2 regions of the Sphingomonas sp. Sph1(2015) genome follow, and region 2 is predicted to be linked to the other one. Evidence: riboswitches for the same ligand, from Rfam matches in the RefSeq annotation. Region 2 holds a riboswitch; the other holds the start of a gene.
What was found. Region 2 has a riboswitch for thiamine pyrophosphate ahead of thiC (phosphomethylpyrimidine synthase ThiC). Riboswitches for the same ligand answer to the same signal wherever they lie in the genome.
Positions count from the first base shown of each region.

Region 1: another riboswitch for thiamine pyrophosphate. It lies ahead of BSZ14_RS05570 (TonB-dependent receptor domain-containing protein); the one in region 2 lies ahead of thiC (phosphomethylpyrimidine synthase ThiC).

Region 1 is NZ_MQUI01000008.1:120,106-125,934, reverse strand. Features, by position in the region: gene BSZ14_RS05570 (TonB-dependent receptor domain-containing protein) at 1-1,781, opposite strand, end outside; TPP riboswitch at 1,843-1,952, opposite strand; gene BSZ14_RS05565 (DUF885 domain-containing protein) at 2,199-4,025, shown strand; gene BSZ14_RS05560 (M14 family metallopeptidase) at 4,035-5,829, opposite strand, start outside.
Region 2 is NZ_MQUI01000013.1:53,000-58,828, forward strand. Features, by position in the region: gene egtD (L-histidine N(alpha)-methyltransferase) at 1-732, shown strand, start outside; gene BSZ14_RS07680 (ferritin-like domain-containing protein) at 934-1,914, shown strand; gene BSZ14_RS07685 (ferritin-like domain-containing protein) at 1,949-2,983, shown strand; TPP riboswitch at 3,133-3,241, shown strand; gene thiC (phosphomethylpyrimidine synthase ThiC) at 3,277-5,211, shown strand.

The DNA of each region.
Region 1 (5,829 bases), on a different contig from region 2:
ATCTCGGCGTCGACGCCATAAGAGGTCTGTCCCCCGGCATTCAGCGTGGTGTTGACCAGCGCACCGCCATTGTCGACGACGGTCGCCAACTGTCGGTTGCGGAACTTGTAGTGGAAGCCGGTGACGGACGCCGACAGGCTGGGGCCGATATAGCGATAGCCCAGTTCCTGCGACACCGAATACTCGTTCTTTACAGCGTCTGTGCCGCGCGTCGTGACCACGCCGCCATAATAGCTGTCATACAGCGTGAATTCGTTGGGCGCGCGGAAATTGGTGGTGATGTTGGCGAACAGCTGCTGCCGATCATCGATGTCGTAATGGACGGCGGCGCGCGGCAAGGCGACGAAGCTGTTGCGGCGGACTTCGCTTTGCGGCCCAGGCAGATAGTTTCGGCCATTGCGCAGCAGGTTGACGCCCTTGAACCCGATATCGACGGTCAGGCGCGGGGTCAGCGTGATGCTGTCGGCCAGAAAGACGCTCTTCGTCACGGTGACGGTGCGCTGGTTCTCATAGGCGAGCAGGCGGCCGTCGGCGGTGCGGATCGCCCGGCTGCGATAGCCCCAGCGGTCGACGGGGCGGCCGTCTGCGTCGATCGCGCTATAGGTCTGCGTCACCCGGTCGGTGCCGTAATCGAACCACAGCCCCGCGGTCAGCCGGTGGATGCCAGCCTGCAAGGTCAGCCTGGCGACCTGCCCCGCCCGCATCTGGTCGCCCGTATAATTGCCCAGCACCGTCGCCACGCCGTCCACGGCCCCGGGCAATAGGATCGGCTGGGTCAGTTCCTCATTGCCGAGGAAGTTGCCGGTCGTCGCCAGCTGGGTGCCATAGGGCGAATTGCCATAGCCGAACTGGAGATAGGTCGTGCTGTCGAAGGTCAGTCGGTCGGACAGCACCAGATGCACCGGTGCCGAGGCATAGAGGTTGCGGAACGGCGCGCGGTACAGTTCCCAGTAATTGGTGTCGCCCGGCGTATAGCGCGCGTCGTAATTGAACCCGCGCCCCTGCGCCTGCCACTCCGCCAGCGTCGGGCTGGGGTAAGCGGACGAATTGGCGTCATTGTACGACAGCGCCAGGCTGGCGCGATTGCCGTTCCCCCATTCGCGTAGCAGCTTGGCATCGACATGCTGGCGCGTGTCATATCCCGCCCCCCGCCAATTGTCCGCGCGCGTGTTGGAATAGGAGACGAACGCCTTCAGGCCCGTGCTCCCGATCTCTCCCGTATCGACCCGGACGAAGACGCGGCGCATGTCGTAGGAACCCAGCGCCAGGTCGGCGAGCAGCTGCCGCGTGGCCTTGGGATCGTCCAGGCTCAGCGACAGCAATCCACCCGCGCCCACGACGGTCGGTGCAGCGATATCCACCGATCCCGGCGACAGCGCGATGCGGCGCAGATTTTCGGTATCGGCGAATTGCGACGGATAGGCGTAATAATAACCGATATCATTCTGCGGCGCCCCTTCCATCAGCACGCCGATTTCGTCCTGCCCCAGGCCGCGTAGCGTCAGGCTGGAGCTGGTCGACAGGCCGTAAGGGTCGCTGGAGGCGACGTTCGCGCCGGGCAGCAGATTGACGAGTTGAAAGGCGTTCTGGGTCGGGGCCTGCTTGACGATGAAGTCGGTCGCGACCTCGCTCACCGCGCGGGGATCGGTCTGCTCGGGTAGCAAGCCTTCGGGATCGCGGTGGCCGATCACCCGGATATCGGCCGAGGCACCGACGGTTTGCTGCGCCGAGACGGCCACCGGCCATGCGGCGGACAGCATCAGGACAGCAAGGCGGATCATCGTCTGATCGCGTGAAATCACAACCGGCATCGTCTCTTCGTCCACTTCACGGAGGGACGACGGAGGAACCGCGCACCCTCCCTACGCCGGTATGACCCGGATCAGGTTCAGCGGGTCATGGGCTGCTGCCCATCTCTCAACCGCGCATCAGCGGCCCCCCGGGGATGGCGCCGTCTAGGCGGTTATGCGCCGCGTGCAAATGCTTATCGCGCCTGGCGTTGCCAGAAGTCCTTGCTGACCCATAGCGAGCGGGGATATCCCTGGACCATGCTCCGCATGGCCCCTCCCCCTACCGGGGAGCAATGACGGTGGAACCGCACCTATGGAATAGCACCGGCTGCGCGAAAGCCCCGCTTGCCCAGCAGCCACTTTGTCGCCTAGCTTCCCGTAACTAGCGTTATAAAGGGGGAAATCGACATGGATCGCCGCAACTTCATCTTGTCCGGTGCGGCGACCGCCGGGCTGACCATGTTGCCCGCACGGTCCGCCTTCGCGCAGGCGTCCGGCGCCACACCCGCCGCCTCGTCGCCGGGCGACGCGCGACTGAACACGGCTTTCGATCAGGTCCTGGCCGAGACGGTACGCCAGTCTCCCGAATTCGCCACGTCGCTGGGTCTCGACACCGGCCAGAATGCCGATCTTCGTCACAAGCTGGGCGACAACAGCTATGGCGCTATCGCCAAGGACCTGGCCCGCAACCGCAAGGCCCTTGCGCTCGTCACCGCCGTCGACCCCGCCTCGCTGTCGCCACAGGCACGGATCGATCGCGAGGTCGTGCTCTACAACATCAAGTCGAACATGATCGGCCCGGAGCAGTTCGGCCTGTCCTCGCCACAGGGACCCTATCCGATCTCGCAGCAGGACGGCGTGTATTTCTCGCTACCCGACTTCCTGGCCTCGACCCACCCGGTGAAGACATCGGACGATGCCGAGGCGTATCTGGACCGGCTTGCGCTGATGGGGCGTCAGCTCGACAACGAAACCGATGTGCAGCGGCGGGAAGCCGCCAAGGGCCGCCTGGCCCCCGACTTCTCGCTCGACCTCGCGCTGGGCCAGATGGCGAAGCTCCGTGCGCCCGCCGCCGCCGACAGCCAGCTGGTCGAGGCGCTGACCCGCCGCACCGCTGCGGCGAATATCGGCGGCGACTGGAAGGCGCGCGCGACCCGGATCGTGGCGGAACAGGTCTATCCCGCGCTCGACCGCCAGATCGCCCTGCTGCGCTCGCTACGCCCCTCGGCCCGCAGCGCCGCGGGCATCTGGGCGCTGCCCGATGGCGAGGCGATGTATGCCGCGGCGCTCGCCCAGGCCACCACCACCACCCTGTCGCCCGACGCGGTGCATCGCATGGGCCTGCAACAGGTCGCAGAGTTGACCGCGCAGCTCGACACGATCCTGCGGGGCCAGGGCCTGACGCAAGGCAGCGTCGGTGCGCGCCTCGATCAGCTCAACCGCCAGCCTGCGCAGCTCTTTGCCGATGACGACGCCGGGCGCGCCGAACTGCTGGCCAGCCTCAACGCCAGCGTAAAGGCAATGCAGGCCCGCCTGCCCCAGGCGTTCACGAACCCGCCCAACGCCGCGCTGGAAATCCGCCGGGTCGCGCCCGAGATCCAGGACGGCGCGCCCAATGGTTATTATTTCCGTGCCCCCCTCAATGGTTCGCGCGCCGCCATCTACTGGATCAATCTCAAGAACGTCCATGACTGGCCGAAATACACGCTGCCCAGCCTGACCTATCATGAGGGCGTGCCGGGCCATCACCTTCAGATCTCGACCGCCCAGCGCGCGCCGACCCATCCGCTGCGCAAGATCGCCTTTTTCAATGCCTATCTCGAAGGCTGGGCGCTTTATGCCGAGCAATTGGCCGACGAATTGGGCGGCTATGCCTCACCCGTCGAGCGTGCAGGCTATCTTCAGTCCTTCCTGTTCCGCGCCGCGCGGCTGGTGGTCGATACGGGCATCCATACCAAGCGCTGGACGCACCACCAGGCGACCAGATATCTTGTCGACACGGTCGGCTTCGCCCCCGGCCGTTCGCAGCGCGAGGTGGAGCGCTATTGCGTCTCGCCCGGCCAGGCCTGCAGCTACAAGATCGGCCATGCCGCCTGGCTGCGCGCCCGCGAAAAGGCCAAGGCGATCGCGGGCGGTCGTTTCGACCTGAAGCATTTCCACGACGTGCTGGAAGCGGGCGCGATGCCGCTGTCGATGCTCGAGCGGATCGTCGAGGAGCGCGCCCGCGCGGTCTGAGGCCGTGCGTCAGTCCACCTCGCGCGCGATCGGATAGCGAAGCGGATAGGGATGCCCCGGCCCGGCCTCGGCATAAAGCCAGGCCAGCCGGGCATCCGGGTCGGCGGCAAAGGCGGGCTCGTCCTTGAGTTTCTGCTCGAAACGCCGCTTCACATCGGCATCGGTTTCGAGCAGCCGCTCTCCCAAAGCGGCGAGGACATAGGCGTCGGTGCTGGGCGCCGGTGCCAGCATCTCCGGGAAAAAGCCCCATGCCAGGAACGAGTCCTGGCTTTCGGGTTCCAGCAGGGATGCGGCCAGCAAGCCGAGCGGCTGGTCGGCCGGAACACGGACGCTGCCCGCCGGCATCTCCTGCTCCGCGCTCTCATGGGCGAAGCGGGCGGTGATCGGATAGCGCCCCTCATTGGGCTGGGACAGCTTCGGATCGATCAGCCGCACGCGGTCGAGTTGGCGGGTCTGCGGCGCTTGTAGCGTCTCGAACCGGATGCCGTGCAGGCGGAGCCGTTCGATCACCTCGGTCTGCTCGGGCGGAATCCACCAGGCCTTGGGCAGGCGAACGCTCTCGACCGGCTGTTGGCCGATGATCGGCATCTGGAAAGTGATCGGCTTGCCCAGCCAGCGCTGTTCGTCGCGCCCGGAGGCGGGCGAGCGATAGGTGTCGAAGGCGACGCCCTTGAAATTCTCGATCCAGCCGATCGGCGCGGCGGCGGGCTTCCACCGCGTCAGCAACTCGGTGGGGCGGCTCGCCCGGTCGGCCGCCTTGGCTTCCGCGATACGGGCGCGATCGGTGGCGGCGACCTTCAGCGCGGCTTCCAACAGGACATAGGTTCCCAGGACGCGCTGGCGATAGGGCTTGAGCATATGGTTCTCGACCAGCACGGTCGGCATGCCGATGAAATCGCCATAGCCGGTCGAGTAGCGCGGCCCCTCCGGGCTGTAGCGGATGCCCTTCTCAGGGTGGCGGGTGTCGATCGGGCTGGGATAGATGATGGGGGTGTGGCCTGAGGCGGTCAGCGCACTGGATACCGCCGGACCGAAGCGCCCCTCCAGCCACTCGGCGGTGGCGCGATGCCGCGCATAGGTGCCCCAACCGGCATAGGTGAAGGTCACGTCATACTGCATGTCGAAGCCTTCGCTGACATGGCAGTCGATATAGAGGATCGGATCGAGCCCCCGGATCAGGCCGATCATCGCGCGCGACTCCGGCGCGTCCAGCTTGGCATAATCGCGATTGAGGTCGATATTGCGCGCATTGGCATCCCGGCCCTTCTCGGCGGGGCCACGGATGTGTGGATAGTTGTAGGCGCTCCTCTGTTCATGCCCATCGATATTGTAGATCGGCACGAACACCAGATCGACCCGATCGAGCAGGCTGTCCTTCCCGCGCAGTGCAATGTCGCGCAAGAGCATCAGCCCGGCGTCCTTGCCGTCGATCTCACCCGAGTGGATGCCGCCCTGCACCAGCACGACCGGCTTGCCCGTGCCGCCCTTGCTGGCGCGGACATAGATCATCTCGCGCCCCTCGGCGGTGCGGCCGAACGTCCTGACGCTGATAAGGGGTGACGCGGCCTCCAGACGTGCCAGCCATGCCCTGACCTCCGCATAGCGTGGCGTCGTCCGGAACCCCGATGCCTCGGCCGGGGTGATCCAGGGGTCGCCCGCCTTTACGATCAGGGCTTCGCTTTTCCCCGACCATGGCAATGTCGGCGGCAAGCGTGCGGGCTGCTGCGCGTTCAGATTGCCTGCCGTTGCAAACAGCAAAAGGGCGAGAAAAGAGGCACGCTTGGTTTGCAAGGCAGCACTTTCG
Region 2 (5,829 bases):
GTGGTCGAGTTCGGTTCGGGCTCCTCGACCAAGACGCCGGTGCTGCTGCGCTGTGTCGAACCCTCGGCCTATGTGCCGATCGACATTTCGGGCGACTTCCTGCGCGAATCCGCGCGCGGGCTGCAACAGGCCTTTCCCGACCTGCCCATCCATCCGCTGGAAGGCGATTTCATGCGTCCGCTGGCGCTGCCTGCGGTGGTGGCGGATGCGCCGAAACTGGGCTTCTTTCCCGGTTCGACCATCGGCAACATGACGCCTGCCATGGCGACTGACCTGCTGCGCGCGATGCGCGGCTCGCTGGGCGAGGGGGCGATGCTGCTGATCGGCATGGACCGGACCAAGTCCAGCGACGTGCTCGTCCCCGCCTATGACGATGCGGCAGGCGTGACGGCGGCGTTCAACCGCAACCTGCTCGACCGGATCAACCGCGAGCTGGACGGCACCATCCCGGTCGACGCCTTCCGCCACCGCGCGATCTGGAACGACGACCGCTCGCGGATCGAGATGCACCTAGCCGCAGAGCGGGACGTGGATTTCACCATCGAGGGGCGGCCCTTCGCCATGGCGTCGGGCGAAACCATCCATACGGAGAACAGCCACAAATACGGCCCCCGCGATGCCAAGATCCTGTTGCGGGCGGGCGGCTGGACGCCGATCGCGCAGTGGAGCGATCCCGACGAGCTGTTCGCGGTCTATCTGGCCGAAGCGCAATCTGCTCGGCTCGCGCCATGAACGGTCTGGCGTAATATCCGGATACAGATCTAATTTTTGTTAAGGCCGTGCGACTTTTTGGCAGGTTTGACGTTGTGAATCCCGGTTTGGCCAAGGTTCAACTCGACAGGGTGTTCCACGGTCCGGCCCCGCGAAAAGTACTTCTGATCGTTTCACTATAACAGAAGAACTTGTCGACGGTTCCTGATCGGGAGGAGCATGATGACCGAAAGCGCACAACTGCTCGACGCGTTCGATGCACGGGTCGAGCGTCGCAATATGCGGCGTGAATTCTTCAAGACGGCAATGGGCGCGGCAGCCGCCGGCGTGACCGCCTTTTCCCTGGCGGGCAAGGCCGGGGCACAGTCGACGGTCACCGACACCGATATCCTGAACTTCGCGCTGAACCTCGAATATCTCGAGGCGCAGTTCTATGCCTTTGCCGCCAACGGCACCGGGCTGCCCGCCAACCAGTTGACCGGCACCGGCACGCAAGGGGCCGTGACGGGCGGCCAGCAGGTCAATTTCGCGACCGGCATCGGCGATGACGCCATTGTCGGGCAATATGCCCGCGAGATCGCGGCGGACGAGGCGGCGCATGTCGCCTTCCTGCGCACCGCGCTGGGTAGCGCGGCGGTCGCGCAACCCGCGATCAACATCTCGGGCGATGCCAATGGCCCGTTCACGGCGGCGGCACTGGCCGCGGGCGTGATTACCAGCGGCACCTTCAACCCCTATAGCTCGCCCACCGCTTTCCTGCTGGGCGCGTATATCTTCGAGGATGTCGGCGTGACCGCCTATAAGGGCGCCTCGCCGTTGATCAGCAACAAGACCTTTCTGCAGGCGGCGGCAGGCATCCTGGCGGTCGAGGCTTATCACGCCGCGATCGTGCGCACGACGCTCTATGCCCGTGGCTATGCCGATCCCAACCCGGAATCGTCGCTCATCACCGCCGCAGGCAAGATCTCGGACGCGCGCGACAGCCTGGACGGTTCGAGCGACCTCGACCAGGGGATCGCCCAGACGACGGTCAACGGACAGCTCGTGTCCAACATCGTGCCGCTCGATACGAACGGCATCGCGTTCAGTCGCTCGCCGGGTCAGGTGCTCAACATCGTGTACCTGAACAAGGCGGCCGCCACGCTGGGCGGGTTCTTCCCGAACGGCGTCAACGGCAATCTGCGCGCGAGCGTGGCGAACTGATCCCCTTTTTCCTCCTCTGGAGAGGATTTGAATCATGAGCGAAGAACGCTGCATTCTCGAGGTTATCGAAGAGGCCTCCGCCAAGCGTCGGTCCGATCGTCGCCGTTTCATGCGCATGGCCGCCGGGGCCGGCGCCGTCGGTGGCCTGGCGATGCTGGGCGCCTGCGGGGACGATGGCGACAATGTCATCGTCGTGCCCACGCCGACGCCCACCACCACCCCGACCGGGTCGGTGACGGATGCCGATGTGCTGAACTTCGCGCTCCAGCTCGAATATCTGGAAGCGCAATTCTACAGCTATGCCGCCTTCGGCACCGGCCTGCCGTCGTCGGCGCTGACCGGCACCGGAACGCAGGGTGCGGTCGCGATCAACACCAGCGCCACCAACGGCGCGGGCCAGCCGCGTCAGGTCCAGTTCAAGGACCCGATCGTCGCGCAATATGCGCGCGAGATCGCCTATGACGAGATCGCCCATGTCAACTTCCTGCGCAATGCGCTGGGCAGTGCGGCGGTGGCGCAGCCTTCGATCAACCTGTCGGGCGATGCCAGCGGTGCGTTCACGGCGGCGGCGGTCGCGGCGGGGGTCATCACCAGCGGATCGACCTTCGATCCTTACGCCTCGGACGAGGCCTTCCTGCTCGGCGCGTTCCTGTTCGAGGATGTCGGCGTCACCGCCTATATGGGCGGCGTCGCCCTGTTGACCAACAAGACCTTTATCGAGGCGGCGGCGGGCATCCACGCGGCCGAGGCCTATCATGCCGGTCTGGTCCGCACGACGCTGTACCGCAAGGGGCTGAGCAATGCGTCGCTCATCACCAATGCGGGCAAGATCTCGGACGCGCGCGACAGCCTGGACGGCTCGACCGATCTCGACCAGGGCATCGTCGCGATGGTGAACGGCGCGCAGGTGGCGAACCTGGTTCCCGCCGATTCCAACGCTATCGCCTTTGTCCGCACGCCCGGCCAGGTGCTGAACGTCGTGTATCTGAACAAGGCGGCGGTGAACGGCGGCGGCTTTTTCCCCGGCGGTCTGAACGGCACCGTCCGCACCAGCGCCGCCAGCGGCTAAACTGCCCTTCCCAAGGTCCCCTCCAAGGGCCGCTTGCCCCGACCGGTCGCCAGTCCCCTGGCCGGTCGGGGCATTTTGTATGTGTCGCGGGGCTGTTCCCCCTTCACGCGAAACCGCTTCTTATCCGCCGCGAACTCGCTTATGATGGGCCGTATCCCCGGGGGAGCGCTGGCCTGCGCTTGAGAGGGGGGCAAGAGCCCCTGACCCGCTGAACCTGATCCGGCTGACACCGGCGTAGGGAGGGAGCGGCCCCATCTCTCATGGTCCGTTTCCTCCGCATGGAGTGGACGACTATGGCAGATATCCCCGCAAAGACCGAAATCCCCCCCGCGGGCAGCGCAATCGGCGTGACCACCGGCCCCATTCGTGGCTCGAAGAAGATTCACGTCGGCCCGCTGAACGTCGCGATGCGCGAAATCCATCTCGACCCGTCCTCGGGCGAGCCGCCCTTGCGCGTGTACGACACCAGCGGCGCGTACACGGACCCCAATGCGCGCATCGACATCATGGCGGGCCTGCCGCAGATCCGCCGCAACTGGATAGAGGCGCGCGGCGATGTCGAGGCCTATGACGGCCGCGAAATCCGGCCCGAGGATAATGGCCAGCTCGGCCCCGACCGGTCGGGCGGCGTGCCGCAATTCCCGCGCACCGGGCTGAACCGCCCCTTGCGGGCCAAGTCGGGCATGAACGTCAGCCAGATGCATTATGCCCGGCGCGGCATCATCACGCCCGAGATGGAATATGTCGCGACCCGCGAGAATCTGGGCCGCGAGATGCTGAAGGACTATGTCCGCGACGGCGAGAGCTTCGGCGCGGAGATTCCCGATTACGTCACGCCTGAATTCGTCCGTGACGAAGTGGCGCGCGGCCGGGCGATCATCCCCAACAACATCAACCATCCCGAGTCCGAGCCGATGGCGATCGGCCGCAACTTCCTGGTCAAGATCAACGCCAATATCGGCAATTCGGCGGTCGCCAGCAACGTCGCCTCCGAAGTCGACAAGCTGGTCTGGTCGATCCGCTGGGGCGCGGACACGGTGATGGACCTGTCGACGGGGCGCAACATCCACGACACGCGCGAATGGATCATCCGCAACTCGCCCGTGCCGATCGGCACCGTCCCCATCTATCAGGCGCTGGAAAAGGTCGGCGGCATTGCCGAGGAGCTGACCTGGGAAATCTTCCGCGACACGCTGATCGAACAGGCCGAGCAGGGCGTCGACTATTTCACCATCCATGCGGGCGTGCGCCTGCCCTACATCCCGCTGACCGCCAGGCGCGTCACCGGCATCGTGTCGCGCGGCGGCTCGATCATGGCCAAGTGGTGCCTGGCGCATCACAAGGAGTCGTTCCTGTACGAACGCTTCGACGAGATCACCGAGATTATGAAGGCCTATGACATCGCCTATTCGCTGGGCGACGGCCTGCGTCCCGGCGCGATCGCCGACGCCAATGACGAGGCGCAGTTCGCCGAGCTGTATACGCTGGGCGAGCTGACCAAGCGCGCCTGGGCGCAGGACGTGCAGGTCATCATCGAAGGCCCCGGCCATGTGCCGATGCACAAGATCAAGCAGAATATGGAAAAGCAGCTGGAGGCGTGCGGCGAGGCGCCCTTCTACACGCTCGGGCCGCTAACAACGGACATTGCGCCGGGCTATGACCATATCACCAGCGGCATCGGTGCGGCGATGATCGGCTGGTACGGCACGGCGATGCTCTGCTACGTCACGCCCAAGGAGCATCTGGGCCTGCCCGACCGCGACGATGTGAAGGTCGGCGTCGTCACCTACAAGCTGGCCGCCCACGCCGCCGACCTGGCCAAGGGGCACCCCGCCGCCAAGATGCGCGACGACGCACTGAGCCGCGCCCGCTTCGAGTTCCGCTGGCGCGACCAGTTCAACCTGTCGCTCGACCCCGACACGGCGGAGTCCTACCACGACCAGACGCTCCCGGCGGAAGGCGCGAAAACCGCGCATTTCTGTTCGATGTGCGGCCCGAAATTTTGTTCGATGAAGATCACGCAGGAAGTGCGGGAATTTGCCGCGTCGCGCGCGGCGAATAGCGACCTGCTGGGAGCAGGTCGCGATCCCGAACCTCGGGAGTTCGCGGCCAAGCAGAACGCGCCAGTAGAAACCTTCGTCGCGGCGGAGGATGCCGAGGTGGGGATGCAGGAAATGAGCGAACGGTTCCGCGAGAAGGGCGGGGAGGTTTACCTTCCGGCGGAGTGATAAAAAGGGGCGGTCTTTCGACCGCCCCCTTCTTTTAAGCGTACTGGATCAACTTCCACGTCACCGCCTTGCCGTCATAGGGCGGCATGCGGTTGCCCTCTGCGATAGGGGCAGTGGTGGAATACCCGATGGGCTGCCAGACCCCGGAGTCGGGGCAGATTTCGCCCGTACGGGCAGTGGTACCAATAGGTTTACGAGTACGCATTGTATGCTCTTCCTTTAACAGGCTCTGGTTCCGGACACGCAAACCAGTTGATTGTTAAAAGGAGGACCACTACGTGCTTTTACGCTTGCACAAGCACCGAGGTGGTATGTCCGCCTCCATCAGGGCCGTCGTTGGCGCGGCGGCCCTGATTTCGTTTTGCTGTCAGATCGGCTGACCCGCACTCCCGAGAAAGCATTGGTATCGGCGTCTCCAACGGCGCAAATTCATCCCCGCTCGTGCGGGGGAATCGTGCCCGCACAATCGTGCATCGAAGCGTAGCGTGGGCCATTCCCGCAGGACGGGAGAGCCTTTAGCTTCGACTATGCAGGTTTCCCACAAATTCGCGTTGTGGTCAAAAAATTGAAGCATAGCGGTTCAGAAAATTTATCATGCTGCTCAAGCGCAAGGCATTT